Regions from separate parts of the Bradyrhizobium sp. SZCCHNR1051 genome, predicted to be linked through region 2. Evidence: riboswitches for the same ligand, from Rfam matches in the RefSeq annotation. Region 2 holds a riboswitch; the other holds the start of a gene.
What was found. A riboswitch is a leader RNA that binds a small molecule or an ion and turns the genes downstream of it on or off. The one in region 2 is predicted to bind S-adenosylmethionine.
Positions count from the first base shown of each region.

Region 1: it holds a riboswitch for S-adenosylmethionine, as region 2 does, so the genes downstream of both, QW868_RS18590 (homoserine O-acetyltransferase) here and QW868_RS22315 (O-succinylhomoserine sulfhydrylase) in region 2, are expected to answer to the same signal.

Region 1 is NZ_JAUEYJ010000014.1:130,758-138,363, reverse strand. Features, by position in the region: gene QW868_RS18620 (lysophospholipid acyltransferase family protein) at 1-456, shown strand, start outside; gene QW868_RS18615 (gamma-glutamylcyclotransferase) at 459-1,061, opposite strand; gene QW868_RS18610 (DUF2125 domain-containing protein) at 1,161-2,345, shown strand; gene QW868_RS18605 (prephenate/arogenate dehydrogenase family protein) at 2,351-3,286, opposite strand; gene hisC (histidinol-phosphate transaminase) at 3,283-4,380, opposite strand; gene QW868_RS18595 (chorismate mutase) at 4,418-5,251, opposite strand; SAM riboswitch at 5,450-5,529, shown strand; gene QW868_RS18590 (homoserine O-acetyltransferase) at 5,621-6,835, shown strand; gene metW (methionine biosynthesis protein MetW) at 6,839-7,504, shown strand; gene QW868_RS18580 (GIY-YIG nuclease family protein) at 7,570-7,606, shown strand, end outside.
Region 2 is NZ_JAUEYJ010000018.1:121,365-128,970, forward strand. Features, by position in the region: gene QW868_RS22305 (MATE family efflux transporter) at 1-870, opposite strand, end outside; gene QW868_RS22310 (2'-deoxycytidine 5'-triphosphate deaminase) at 991-2,097, opposite strand; SAM riboswitch at 2,210-2,289, shown strand; gene QW868_RS22315 (O-succinylhomoserine sulfhydrylase) at 2,366-3,574, shown strand; gene QW868_RS22320 (SGNH/GDSL hydrolase family protein) at 3,655-4,809, opposite strand; gene QW868_RS22325 (SGNH/GDSL hydrolase family protein) at 4,823-5,581, opposite strand; gene QW868_RS22330 (OpgC domain-containing protein) at 5,581-6,921, opposite strand; gene apaG (Co2+/Mg2+ efflux protein ApaG) at 7,245-7,606, shown strand, end outside.

The DNA of each region.
Region 1 (7,606 bases), on a different contig from region 2:
CGGATTCCCTTGTTCGGACAATATCTGGTCAAGGCGGACATGATCGCGATCGACCGCAGCTCCGGCGCCCGCGCGTTGAAGCAGGTGATGCGGCGGGCGGCGGAGGAGGTGAAGCACGGCCGTCAGTTTGTGATTTTTCCGGAAGGCACGCGGCGCCCGGCGGGCGCACCGCCGGACTACAAGGGCGGGGTCGGCTTGATCTATACGGATTGCGGCGTGCCGTGCCTGCCGGTGGCGCTGAACTCAGGGCTGTTCTGGCCGCGTCGCACATTCCTGCGCTATCCGGGCACGCTTGTGGTGGAGTTTCTTGATCCGCTGCCGCCGGGCCTGCCACGCGATGAATTCATGCAGCGGATCCAAAGCGTGATCGAGGAGGCCACCAATCGGCTGGTCGCCGCAGGGCAGGCCGAGCAGGCCCGGCTGTTCGGCCGCATAGCGGCGGCGGTGAAAGCTTGACGCTATGGTGGCGCACCTTCCGGCGCAGGATGCAGCGAGTGGCCGTCATCGTGCAGCATCGTTGCGAGCCGATGCAACTGCGTGTCGCGAAGGCCCTGCGCCTCGATCGCCTTCACGGTCGAGATCACGTAGTCGCGATTGGCGCCGGACTGGCCGTGACCCTGGCGTACATGGCGCAACTGCTCCTGCGGCGACAACCGGCCGGCATATTGCACATGGCCGCGATCGACCACGTAGACCAGCGCGCTCACCCGCTCGCGGGCGTCGTTCTCCAGCCATACCGAGCGCGTCACTTCGCGATACACCGAGGTCACCTGCTCACGCGCCCGCAAATAGGCGATGGTATCGTCGCGCTTGTCTGCTGCCACCCGAAACGCAATGCCGCGACACGCGCCGCCGCGATCGAGACCGAGTACGAGGCCGGGCTTCTCCGGCGTTCCGCGGTGGACGAACGAATACACACAGAGCGCGCGATGCTCGCCGATCAACCGCGCCGGCACCTGCTCGAGAAAGGCGAATCCGGGTCGCCACATCAGCGAGCCGTAGCCGAAGACCCAGAGGTCGCCGTGGGGAAGGTCGCGTTCGGAGAGGGTCATTGCGGACATCAATGCGGAGGCCTAAGTGTGGTGCTCGCGAATTGTTAATCTAGATACACAATCCGTGATCGCCGAATTGCCAAAATTGCTGCCCAAAGGGTGTCCTGCATGTCTCGTTTGCCGCAACCGCCGCGCAGGCGCTCTCGCTGGGGGCTTTTCATAGCTCCCGTCCTGCTCCTGATTGCCGCCGTCGCGTGGAGCGCATTCTGGTTCTTCGCCGCTTCGCAAGTGGATGTCCAGGCCGACGCCTGGCGTGCGCGGGAAGCGAAGTCCGGCCGCGTCTTCGATTGCGCGAACCGCTCGGTCGCCGGCTTTCCGTTCCGGCTCGAGGTCCGCTGTACGGATCCGAACGTAGCCCTGTTTTCGCAGGCCGCCGGCACGCCCTTGATGAACGCCAAGCTCGACGAGATTCTCGTCGTCGCACAGGTGTGGGACCCGAAGCGGGTCATCGCGGAATTCAAGGGACCCGCTATGATCGCCGACGGTCGCGGACCGGCCTCGTTCTCCGTGAACTGGCGCGTCGGTGAGGCCAGTGTCCGCGGTCTGCCAGGGCCGCCGCAGCGCGCCGACCTCGTGTTCGAACAACCGACCATCGACCGCATCGAGGGCAACAACGCCGTGCCCGCCGCGCGCGCCGATCATGCCGAATTGCACGGCCGTGTTGCCGAGGGCTCGCCGTCCGACCATCCGGTGCTGGAGACCGCGTTGCAGATCGCGAACGGCAGCATCCAAGGCAGCCATCCTCTGCTTGCCGAACCGTTCAATACCGACGTCCAGGCCCGCGTCACCGGTCTCAAGGACTTCAGGCCCAAACCCTGGCCGGAGCGGTTTCGCGAGATCCAGGCGGCGGGCGGTCATGTCGAGATCGTCCAGTCGCGCATCCAGCAGGGCGAATTGCTCGCGGTCGCCGCGGGCACGCTGAGCTTGACCGCCAATGGCGGGATCGATGGCGAAGTGCAGATGACGGTCGCGGGGATCGAAAAGGTCATCCCGGCGCTCGGTCTCGACAAGATGCTCGAAAACGGCGTGCCGCAGGGGACGCTCGATCGCGTAGCGCCGGGTGTGAAGTCGCAAGACGTCAACAACCTGCTCGGTGCGCTCGACCGCGCGATTCCCGGCCTCGGCAAGGTCGTCAAGCAGAACGCCAATGTTGGCGTCGCGCTCGGCATCAATGCGCTCGGCAAGGAGGCCACCCTCGAAGGGCGCAAGGCGCGGACCTTCCCGTTGCGCTTCGCCGACGGGGTCGTGGTGCTCGGTCCGTTCAAGGTCGCCCGCGTCCCACCGCTGTTCTGAAGCCTTCAGGGCTTCTTCAACTGCGGCAGCGGCCGGCCGAAGTCCGGCGCCGCCGAATCCTGGCCGATGTCGACGATGCCGCGGCGGATCGCGCGGGTGCGGGTGAAGTGATCGAACAGCGCATCGCCGTCGCCGCGGCGGATCGCCCGCGTCAGCTTGGAGAGGTCCTCGGTGAAGGTGCCGAGCATGTCGAGCACGGCATCCTTGTTGCTCAGGAAGATGTCGCGCCACATCGTCGGGTCGGAGGCGGCGATGCGGGTGAAATCGCGAAAGCCGCCGGCGGAGAACTTGATCACCTCGGACTCCGTGACCTGCGCCAGCTCGTCGGCGGTGCCGACGATGGTGTATGCGATCAGATGCGGCAGGTGGCTGGTGATCGCGAGCACGCGGTCATGATGATCCGGCGTCATGATCTCGACCTTGGCGCCAAGCGCGGCCCAGAACGCACGGAGACGATCGATCGCGTCGGCATCTACACCGTCGGGTGGCGTCAGGATGCACCAGCGGTTGATGAACAGCTCGGCGAAGCCGGAGTCCGGTCCCGAATTCTCGGTGCCGGCGACCGGATGCGCCGGTACGAAATGAACATGCGCCGGCAGGTGCGGGGCCATGTCGCGGACGATGGCGCCCTTCACGGAGCCGACGTCGGAGACGATGGCGCCGGGCTTCAGATGCGGCGCGATCTCTTCGGCCACGGGACCGCACGCGCCGACGGGAATGCAGAAAATGACGAGGTCGGCATCCTTGACCGCCTCGGCATTGCTCGCAACGACGCGGTCGACGATGCCGAGCTCGGTCACGCGGGCGCGGGTCTTGTCCGAACGCGCCGTGGTGACGATTTCGCCGGCCATGCCTTGCAGCCGCGCCGCGCGCGCGATCGAGCCGCCGATCAGGCCGAAGCCGATCAGCGCGATGCGTTCGAACCGTCCCGCGACGCTCACTTCGTCCTCATGAATTCGCTGAGAGCCTCGACGACCAGACGATTGGCCTCCTCGGTGCCGATCGTCATGCGCAGCGCATTCGGCAACTTGTAGTTGGCGAGCGCGCGCAGCACGAGGCCGCGCCGTGTCAGGAATTCGTCGGCCTCGACCGCGGTGCGGCCCTTCTCGGTCGGGAAGTGGATCAGGATGAAGTTGGTGACGCTCGGCGTCACTTTCAGCCCGAGCCTGCCGATCTCCTCAGTGAGCCAGTTGCGCCAGGTCTCGGTGTGTGCCTTCGACATCTGCTGATGCGCGGTGTCCTCGATCGCGGCGACCGCAGCGAGCATCGCGGGCGAGGAGACGTTGAACGGCCCGCGGATGCGGTTGATGGCATCGACGATGTGCGCCGGGCCGAACATCCAGCCGACGCGGAGCGCCGCGAGGCCGTGGATCTTGGAAAAGGTGTGGGTGACGACGGTGTTCTCGGTCGTCGCGACCAGCTCGATCCCGAACTCATAATCGTTGCGCGAGACGTAGTCGGCATAGGCGGCGTCGAGCACCAGCACGACATGCGAGGGAAGGCCGGCGCGCAGCCGCTTGACCTCGTCGAACGGGATGTAGGTGCCGGTCGGGTTGTTCGGATTGGCGAGCCACACGAGCTTGGTGCGCGGCGTCACCGCGGCCAGGATCGCGTCGACGTCGGTGCGATACTCGGTCTCGGCGGCAACCACGTTCCTGGCGCCGCAGCCCATGGTCGCGATCGGATAGACCAGGAAGCCGTGCGCGGTGGAGATCGCCTCGTCGCCTTGCCCGAGAAAGGTGTGTGCCAGCAGATTCAGGATCTCGTCGGAGCCGGCGCCGCAGACGATGCGGCCGGGATCGAGGCCATAGGTGCGGCCGATCGCCTCGCGCAGCACCCGCGAGGTGCCTTCCGGATAATCCTCCAGATGCGTGGCCGCGCTCTTGAAGGCGTCGATTGCCTTGGGTGAAGGACCGAACGGAGTCTCGTTCGCCGACAGCTTGAACACCTTGCGGCCCGGCTCGGGCTTCGGGCTCTTGCCCGGCGTGTAGGGCGCAATGTCGAGGATGCCGGGATTCGGCACGGGGCGGTTCATCGTCAACTCCGGAAAATCATCACTGGCGCGGGGCGTCTCAGCTGGGAACCGTATAGCGTTTCGCATGGCCGCCGACGAGGGCCGTCGAGCGCACCGAGGCGCCCGCCGCGATCAGGGCAGCCTTGATCTTGTCGAGGTTCGACGGCGACTCGATCGACACCAACAGCGCCGCGCCGTCGAAGGCGGTATCGGGCACCGCGATCACGTCGGCGAGCGGCGACAGCGCGCGGGACACCTGCGCATTCCAGCCGGAGACGCGGATGCTCCAGGTCTCGACCTCCAGCACCAGCGCGTCGTCCGCGACGCGCGAGATCGCGAACACCGGCAGCGCCGCCGGATGGTCGGCCCGCTCGATGAACGGCATCCGCGCGATGATCTTCGGCGCGCCCGCGGGCTCCAGCGTGATCCACCACGGTGTATGCCCCGAGGTCGTCGACACCAGCGCGAGATCGCCCTTCGAGCGCGCCACGGCTTCGACGGCGGCCTGGGCGCTGAAATGGGCGACATAAGGCACCACGAAGCCGAAATGGAACCTGGCGGAATCGCGCATCGCGGATTCGCCGACCGACACGTCGGCGTGCACCGAGAACGGCGCCTGCACGTAAGTGAACGTCGAGACGATCACGCGCCAGATGCCCTCGACGGTGTCGAGCGGCAGGATGCCGCGATGGCGCTGCACCAGGCGCCGCATCATGTCGGCCTCGCGCGCCGGGCGGAACGCCGAGCCGACCTCCTGGGTCTTCTTGACCTTGATCAGCCGGTCGATGATGTCGGCCCTGTTCATCAGGAGCTGATGGACCTGCTCGTCGATCGCGTCGATCTCCTTGCGCAAATCGGCGAGCGAGGGAGGGGCTGGCGGCGGGGTCGACATGGGCAGGGTCACTCTTCGCAGGCCGCGGGTCAACGCGCGGCGGACTGGAACGGATGCCGTTCTCTCCGATGCGGGGGACGTGCGCAACAGCAAGTTTACCTCGTGCTGCCTAGGCTTGGCTGACCTGCAGCCATGGGGCGCCCGATCGGCGGTCAACCCGAGCTTGCCTTGACGAGGAGCGCCCGCGGGACTAGTTTCTGCCTGTTCCGTGGTCATTTGAGCCGGCCGGCTTGCAGCCACGTTAAAAAACTCGCTAAACAGGCCGGGGACGTTATCGATCCCGGCCGAACCCCAGTTCAGGCCGGGTTTTTCATGGCCTGATGTGTCACGTGGTTCGGGAGCCCTTGCCGGATGGCCGGGGTGAGAGACATGACAGGCCTGACGCCGAAACCCACCTCCGCGCTGCGCACGATTGCGCCCGAAGAGCGCTCGCACGAGGTCGATCATCCGAGTTCGCTGGTCGCGCAGTTCGGTGCCGACAAGCCGCTCAGGCTCGATTGCGGCGTCGACCTGTCGCCGTTCCAGATCGCCTACCAGACCTATGGCGAGCTCAACGCCGACAGATCGAACGCGGTCCTGGTCTGCCACGCGCTGACCGGCGACCAGCACGTCGCCAACCGTCATCCGGTCACCGGCAAGCCGGGCTGGTGGGAGACGCTGGTCGGCCCCGGCCGCCCGCTCGACCCGAGCCGCTATTTCATCATCTGCTCCAACGTGATTGGCGGCTGCATGGGCTCGACCGGACCGGCCTCGCTGAACCCTGCGACCGGCAAGGTCTGGGGGCTCGATTTCCCGATCATCACCATCCCCGACATGGTGCGCGCCCAGGCGATGCTGATCGACCATCTCGGCATCGACACGCTGTTCGCCGTGGTCGGCGGCTCGATGGGCGGCATGCAGGCGCTGCAATGGACGGTGGCCTATCCGCAGCGCGTGTTCGCCACGCTCGCGATCGCCTGCGCGACGCGGCATTCGGCGCAGAACATCGCCTTCCACGAGCTCGGCCGCCAGGCCGTCATGGCCGATCCCGACTGGGACCACGGCCGCTACGGCGACAAGGGCGTTCATCCGCATCGCGGCCTCGCGGTGGCACGGATGGCCGCGCATATCACCTATCTGTCGGACGCGGCGCTGCATCGCAAGTTCGGCCGCCGCATGCAGGACCGCGAGTTGCCGACGTTCTCGTTCGACGCCGATTTCCAGGTCGAGAGCTATCTGCGCTATCAGGGCTCGTCCTTCGTCGAGCGCTTCGATGCCAACTCCTATCTCTATTTGACGCGCGCGATGGACTATTTCGACATCGCCGGCGACCACGATGGCGTGCTGGCGGCGGCGTTCCGCGGCATCAAGACCCGCTTCTGCGTGGTGTCCTTCACCAGCGACTGGCTGTTTCCGACTTCGGAATCGCGGGCGCTGGTGCATGCGCTCAACGCGTCCAGCGCGCGGGTGTCGTTCGCCGAGATCGAGACCGACAGGGGGCACGACGCGTTCCTGCTCGACGTCCCCGAGTTTTTCGAGATCGCCAGCGCTTTTCTCGATTCCGCCGGCAAGGCGCGCGGCCTCAAGGCTGTGACGGGAGGCTGAGACATGAGCATGCAGGGTGTGCTGCCGCTGAACGGATTCTCCGGCGGCGAGGTGCTGGCCTATCGGCCCGATCATCTCCTGATCGCCGGCATGGTCGAGAGCGGCTCCAAGGTGCTCGACATCGGCTGCGGCGACGGTGACCTGCTGCAGCTGCTCGAGAGCCGCGGCATCGACGGCCGCGGCATCGAGCTGTCGCGCGAGGGCGTCAACCATTGTGTCGCCAAGGGCCTCGCGGTGGTGCAGGGCGATGCCGACACCGATCTCGTCGATTATCCCGACGATGCGTTCGACTACGTGGTCCTGTCGCAGACCCTGCAGGCGACGCGGCGGCCCAAGACGGTGCTGGAAAATCTCCTGCGCATCGGCCGCCGTGCCATCGTCACCTTCCCGAATTTCGGCTTCTGGCGGCTGCGGCTGCAGCTGCTGGTCGGCGGCCACATGCCGCGCACCGACAATCTGCCTTTCACCTGGTACGACACGCCGAACATCCATTTCTGCACCATCAAGGACTTCGTGCAGCTCTGCGACGAGATCGGCGTCAAGATGGAGCGCGCCGTCGCACTTGATAGTTACGGCCGTCCCTTGCGCGTCGCCATGCCCTGGTGGTTCTGGAACATGTTCGGCGAGCAGGGGGTGTTTCTTCTGAGCAGGGCGGAGAAGGGGCGGTAGGGAGACGGGGGGCGACCGCAGCCCCGGGGCCTTGTTGAAGTTTGTGGCCCGCTCTCTCGGCCGTCATGGCCGGGCTTGTCCCGGCCATCCACGTCTTGCAGT
Region 2 (7,606 bases):
GGCGGTGCCGAACGATGCCAGCATGTGCGTGAAGATCGCGATCGACAGCACGGATTGCAGCGGCGAGAAGCAGGCGATGGCGCCGACCTTGAGGATGTCGGCGAACATCGCGCGGCTGATCTTCAGGCCCCGCAGCTTCGGCCGCACGCGCGCGCGGCCGGAGAACAGGTACCAGCCCATCACCGAGATGCTGACGCAGAAAGCCAGCAGCGCGCCGGCGGCGACGCCGCGCATGCCGAGCCCGAGGACCAGGCTGAGCGTGCCGCCCAATACGATCTGCAGCAGCGCCGAACTGAGGATCATGAACGACGGCAGCTTCATGTTGCCGGTGCCGCGCAGGATGCCGGCCATCGAGTTCATCAGCCAGGGCAGGATGGCGCCGCCGAAGAAGATCTGCAGATAGGCTGTGGCATGGCTCAGCACCGCGCCGCGGCCGCCGAGCACCTCCAGCAAAGCGGGACCGAACACCAGCATGCCGACCATGAAGGTCGCGCCGAACAACAGCGCAATCAGCAGCGCGTGCGTGGCGAGGGCCGAGGCCCGTTCGGTGTCGCCGGCGCCGAGCGCCCGCGCGATCGCCGAGGCCACGCCGCCGCCCATGGCGCCGCCGGACATCGTCATGGTCAGGATCACCAGCGGGAACACCAGCGCCATCGCCGCCAACGCCTCGATACCGAGCCGGCCGATATAGGAGGTCTCGGCGATGACGACGCAGGTGCCTGCCGTGTTCGCGATGATGTTGGGCCAGGCCAGCGACAGCAGGGTGCGCAGAATGGGGCCGTCGACGAGCGCATTCCGAACCGGCTTCGCGATGGGCGGCAACGTACGCCCCTCGCCGACCGGACTGTCGGCCAAGCCGATCTCGGACATGCTCGCTCCCCGTTTGGCCGCGCCATCTGGCGGGACCTTTGTCGTTCCTCCTAGCACACCGCCGGGCCGCGCCCCGTGCAGCGGGCGCATTGGGGGTGCGCGGTCAGCGCGCAGCCGGGCCTAGAGGCGGAAGTGCTTGGAGAGCTTCAGGCCCTGGGCCTGGTAGTTGGAGCCGATGCGGCTGCCATACATCGCGTTCGGCCGGGCCAGCATCTTCTCATAGACGAGGCGGCCGACGATCTGGCCATGCTCGAGGATGAACGGCACCTCGCGCGAGCGCACCTCAAGCACCGCGCGCGAGCCCTGCCCGCCGGCGCCGGCATAGCCGAAGCCGGGATCGAAGAAGCCGGCATAGTGGACACGGAATTCGCCCACGAGCGGATCGAACGGCACCATCTCGGCGGCGTAGTCCGGCGGCACCTGCACGGCCTCCTTCGAAGCCAGGATGTAGAACTCGCCGGGATCGAGAATGAGGCTGCCGTCGGGGCGCGCCTTGATCGGCTCCCAGAACTCCTCCACGGCATAGCCGGCGCGGCGGTCGACGTCGACGACGCCGGTATGACGCTTGGCGCGATAGCCCACATAGCCGTTGGCATTGCTGCCGGACAGGTCGACGGAAAGAGCGACGCCACCGACGAGATCCGCATCATCGCGATCCACCAGCCGCTCGGCCTGATGCAGCGCGATCAGTTCGTCCTCCGACAGAACCGCGTCGCGGTAGCGGAAGCGGACCTGGGACAGGCGCGAGCCTTCGCGCAGCAAAACGGGAAACGTCTTCGGGCTGATCTCGGCGTAGAGCGGACCGTGATAGCCGGCTCCGATCATGTCGAACCGTCGCGTGCCGTCGGCGATCACGCGGGTGAACACGTCGAGCCGCCCGGTCGAGCTCTTCGGATTGGCGGCCGCGACGATGTCCTTCGGCAGCGCGAGACTCTCCAAGAGCGGCACGATGTAGACGCAGTTGGTCTCCAGCACTGCGCCGTCGGCGAGCGCGAATTCGTGCAGCTTCAACTCGTCGATACGCTCGGCGACCGTCGCGCCCGGCCCGGGCAGAAAGCTTGCCCGCACGCGATAGGCGATGTCGCCGAGCCGCAGGTCCAGGCTCGCCGGCTGGATCTGGCTTTCGACAAAATCGTATGCGGGGATGATCAGGCCAGCCTCCGCCATCGCCACGATCATGCGATCGGGGAGGATGCCGTGGGCGTCGGGGCTGAGCGAAAACGGCAAGACCTGATCCTTTGCAGGCGCCGGAACGGCGGCTTATCGAGCCTATATAGGGTCTTTTTACCGGTTATCCGATGGCTGGCTTGACGGAAAGGCCGGTTGCGACTATGAGCACGACTTATCCCGTGGTGATTTGAGCCGGCCGGCTTGCAGCCACGTTAAATAAGTCGCTAAACAGGCCGGGGACGATTGTGATCCCGGCCGTGAGGAGTTTTCCCAGGCCGGTTTTTTTGTGCCCATCGCTGGAGGCGGTGGTCACGATGGAGGTCACATGTCGAAGTCCCCCGCGAAGGCCCCGGCGTCGTTCGCCCGCTATCGTCCTGAAACCCGTCTGGTGCATTCCGGCACCTTGCGTTCCGAATTCGGCGAGACCGCCGAGGCGCTCTATCTGACGCAAGGCTTCGTCTACGCCACCGCCGAGGAGTGCGAGGCGCGCTTCAAGGGCGAGGATCCCGGCTTCATCTATTCGCGCTTCTCCAACCCGACCACGGCAATGTTCGAGCGCCGCATGATCGAGCTCGAGGGCGCCGAGGCCTGCCGCTCGGCCGCAACCGGCATGGCCGCAGTCACCACGGCAATCCTCGCTCCCCTCCGTGCCGGCGATCACGTCGTCGCCGCCAAGGCGCTGTTCGGCTCGTGCCGCTACGTCGTCGAAGATCTCTTGCCGCGCTACGGCATCGAATCGACCCTGGTCGATGGGCTCGACCTCGACCAATGGCAGAAGGCGGTCAGGCCGAACACCAAGTCGTTCTTCCTGGAGAGCCCGACCAATCCGACGCTCGACGTGATGGACATTCCCGCGATCGCCGAGATCGCGCACGCCCGTGGCGCGCGGCTGATCGTCGACAACGTGTTCGCGACCCCGATCTGGCAGAGCCCGCTCGCGCTCGGCGCCGACGTCGTGGTGTATTCCGCGACCAAGCACATCGATGGCCAGGGCCGCTGCCTCGGCGGCGTGATCCTGTCGTCGGAGGCGTTCATCGCCGAGCACATCCACAATTTCATGCGCCAGACCGGTCCGTCGATCTCGCCGTTCAACGCCTGGGTCCTGCTCAAGGGCCTGGAGACCTTGGCGGTGCGCGTGCGCGCGCAGACCGAGACGGCGGCGAAGGTGGCCGACTTTCTCGCGGCGCATCCGAAGATCTCGCGGCTGATCTATCCCGGTCGCGAGGACCATCCGCAGGCGGCGACCGTGCGCAAGCAGATGCGCGCCGGCTCGACGCTGGTCGGCTTCGAGGTGAAGGGCGGCAAGGCCGGCGCCTTCCGCACGCTCAACGGCTTGAAGCTCGCGCGCATCTCCAACAATCTCGGCGACGCCAAGACGCTGGTCACGCATCCGGCGACGACGACGCACCAGCGGCTGACGCCGGAGGCGCGCGCCGAGCTCGGCATCAGCGAGGGCTTCATCCGCTTCTCCGCCGGGCTCGAGCATGCCGACGATCTGATCGAGGATCTGGATGCGGCCCTGAGGGCCGCGTAGCGAATGGCCGCATAGAGAATGGCGAATAGGGCGTACCGATTGCATCCTATTCGCTACTCGCTATTCCCTACTCGCCACTCTCACATCGGCCGATAGGTCAGCACGTTGGCCGGCGTGTTGATGCCGAGCTTGACCTGGCCGACCGAGCGGATGATGTCGTCGCCGAGCAGCTGGGCGAAGCAGGCGTAGCCCCAATCGCTCATGTGCAGACCGTCCGAGATCACGAACTCGTTGATCGGGATCGCCTGCCGCTCGTGCCAGTCGCGCATCACCTCGAAGCGGGGGAAGATGCCGGCGTGATGCAGCTCGGCGATACGCCCGAGCAGCTTGTTCATGCGGCTGGCGTTCTCCGAGCGCTCGTTGACGCGCGGCGAATATTGCAGGTCGACCAGCACGACATCGGAGGCCGCCGCCTGGATCTTGGCGACGCCGTCATCGACCAGCTTGGCGGTCTCGGCGGGATCGAGATCGCGCAGCACGGCATTGGTGCCGACCTGCCAGATCACGAGATCCGGATGCCGGTCGATCACCGACGTCTCCAGCCGCTTCATCATCTCCGGCGCATCCTCGCCGCCGACGCCGGCATTGATGACGCTGATGTCGACCATCGGATATTGCCGGCGCAGCTGCGCGGCGAGCCGATTCGGATAGGTGTAGTCCGGCGCGCTCGCGCCATAGCCCTGCGTCGACGACGAGCCGAAGGCGACGATGACGACCGGCAGGCCGGAGGCGAGCTTGTTGGCGACGTGCGGCAGCGAAATGAAATTCTTCTTGGCGACGCCCTTCGGCGTCAGGCACGGCACGCGGTTGAAGATGTCGGTGGCCGACTTCGCGACCTGCTTGACCTTGTCGATCGCCCGCTCGGTGATGCTGCGCGACGGCGGCGCCGCCACGACGGCCTGCCCGGCTGCAGCCGGCGGCTGTGCATCGGTCATGGCCGGCGCGGTCGTCGCCGCAGGCGGCGAGGTTGTGGCCGCCGGGCGCGCCACGGCGATCGGCCCGGGCACCTGATCGCTCGCCTGCGCCACCGTGACGTGACCGATGCTCGGTCGCCCGCTGATCAGCGGAGCCTTTGGATCGGAGCTCTCCACATCGGAAAGCGCGGCGGGCGCAGCCGGCGCTGCGCTCTGCGCCCGTAGCTTCTGCGGGCTCAGCGCGAGGGCGATGGCAATGACCGCAACGGCCGAAAGCTTCTCCCATGTCCCGGAGACGCGGTGACACTCATTCGACGTCATGAACGACATAACCCTAGTTCTGCTGCGCCGGCCCGATATGCGCCGCGTCGATGATGAACTTCGACAGCGCCCGGCCGAGGCAGTCATGAACCTGCTTGGCCAGCTCGACTCCGTGCGTCGGATTGAACAGGTCGAAATCGCCCTGCTCGTTCCATTGCCGCATGATGGCAAACCGATCGAACAGCGGAATGTCCCGGTGCTGCGCCACCACACGCATGTTGTCGACATAGGGCGGCACGGAGATCAATGTCTCCGTCCGCGGACTGTATTGCAGGTTCATCAAGACGACGTCAGCTCCCGCTTTCTGCAGCGTCGCCACACCGTCGTCGACCGCCTGCCGGAACTCATCAGGATCGATCGACCGCATGGCGTCGACCGTGCCGGTCTGCCAGATGACCAAATTAGGCCTTTTTCCTTCCACCAGTTTAACGAGATTGCCCGCGACCTCCTCGGCCGTCTTCTTGGGCTGCAGCTCGATGCTGAGATTGACGGCGACGGTTGGCAGCTTGTCCTTCAACGCAGCCTGCAGACGGGCGGGGTAGGCATTGGCGTCGGAGGTGCTGACAATGGAGGATGACCTGCTTCCGACGACGAGAATATCCAGCGTGCGGCCGTTCTTGACGGCGTCTGCAACCTTCGGAAGCGGGCTCTCGGTGGTCAGCAGGTAGGCCGGCACCTCGCAGTTCTGCGGCGCCTCTTCCGCGCGCGCAGAGGCCGCCAGCGAAACAGCCAGCACTGCGATACCAAACCTTAACCACGAGACGGACTTCATCAGCCCCCTCCCGCCAGATCGGCGTTGCTGCGCGCACCTTTTCGCGTCGCGCCCTTATCGGCCTCACGCTTGTACCACGAAATCAACGACGCCACCCCCCACATGATGAGGATGCCGCAAAGGCTGATCACCGCGTGCATCATGGCGCCGCCGGACACTTCGGCAAGGACGAAGTGGCCCGCAAACGCCAGAAACACGCCGAGACAGAAGATCTCGAGCGAGTGTTGCCCACAGACAATCAGCGGACGCAGCCACGGCGACTTCAAGAGCGGCCAATCCTTGCGCAAATAGTGCACGGTGAGTGCTGCGAGTGCGAGAAAATGCGCGAAACGCAACACGTCAAGGTCGGTCTTGTCGATCGGATACATCCACTGCTCGATTCGGCGCGGCATCAGATGGCCGAGCTGCGGAATGTACCAGGTCAGGGTCACACAGAAGGCCGCGACCAGATAGGCGACGCAGAGCCCGAGCGTGATCGGCGAGTTGATGATGCGCGACATGCGCCGCGCGCCGCCGAGCGCGCACCAGGCGCCGAACACGAACAGCAATTGCCAGGCGAACGGATTGAAGGCCCAGAAGCCGTTGGGATAGGCCGTCAGATAGAGATCGAGCTCCCAGGTCACGGCATAGAGAATGACGGATAGGCCGAGCGTCACGTCGGGCCGCCAACGCATCAGCCACAGGATCAACGGCAGGAACAACATCAGCACGATGTAGAGCGGCAGCACGTCCATATTGACGGGGCGGAAGCGCAGGATCAGCGCCTGCACGATGGTCACGTCCGGCTGCTTGAGAAAATCCATGATTCCCATCTCTTCGGTGTAGAGCGGGTTCTCGAAGCTGGTCGCGACGTAGGAGATCTCGGCGAGGAAGATCGTGAACAGGAAGACGTGGGCGACGTAGATCTGCCAGACGCGGCGCAGGATGCGCGCGGTTGCGACGATGAAACCGGCATCCTGCATCGCCCGGCCGTAGACGAACGCCGCCGTGTAGCCTGAGATGAAGATGAAGATCTCGGTGGCGTCGGAGAAGCCGTAGTTGCGGAGCGTGAACCAGGTCAGCAGGTTCGGCGGCAGATGGTCGATGAAGATCAGCCATAGCGCCAGCCCGCGAAACAGGTCGAGCCGCAGTTCGCGCTCGCCGACCGCCGGGAAGGTGATCGCAGGGACGGCGGTGATGGCGGGTGCAGCGCTGACGGCCGGCGCAGCCGCGACGGCAGATGCAGATGCAACCGCAGGTGCAGCCGCGCTCGCCGCAGCGGCAGTCTCCGTAGCCGGCGCGGGTGCGGCGCTGGCTGCGGGGGCGGACGGTCCGGCAAGGCGATCGACAATCGACGTCATCAGGCACCGCGTCAAAGCTGCCAGCCCTCGAGGCCCGGCAGGGGAAATGTAGGGCTGCGCAGTTTTCGCGCAAGCGATGAAGGACTTATCAGCTGGGCCGTGCCCAGTTTTTCGACCTTGGCGGACGGCTGGTGGCGATCGCACGACGCAGGACAGGGCGATCACCGCCAGGGTGCTGCCGGCCGCGCCCGATCCGAGCCCAAGGAACGGATCGCGCATACGGGCGACAGAGTCCGCGATTCTGGTGCCATAATGCGGAACTGTGTTGAAAGCACGATGGCGTCCCGATTGGTTCCGGCGCTGGTTTCCGCTACAATGCCACCATGTATCGCGCCGTGACTCGCCACATCGAAGTGACCGTCGAACCGAACTTCCTGCCTGAGAAGTCGTCGGTGGCCGATGGCCGCTGGTTCTGGTCCTATACCGTCGTCATCACCAACAGCGGGGAGGAGACGGTGCGGCTGCGCAGCCGGCATTGGATCATCACCGATGGGATCGGCCGGCAGCAGGAGGTCCGCGGCGAGGGTGTGGTCGGCGAGCAGCCGGTGCTCGCGCCAGGCGAGCGCTTCGAATACACCTCCGGCGTCCCGCTCACCACCGCGTCCGGCTTCATGGCCGGCTCGTACCAGATGGAGAGCGAGAGCGGTGAGCACTTCGACATCGCCGTGCCGGCCTTCTCGCTCGA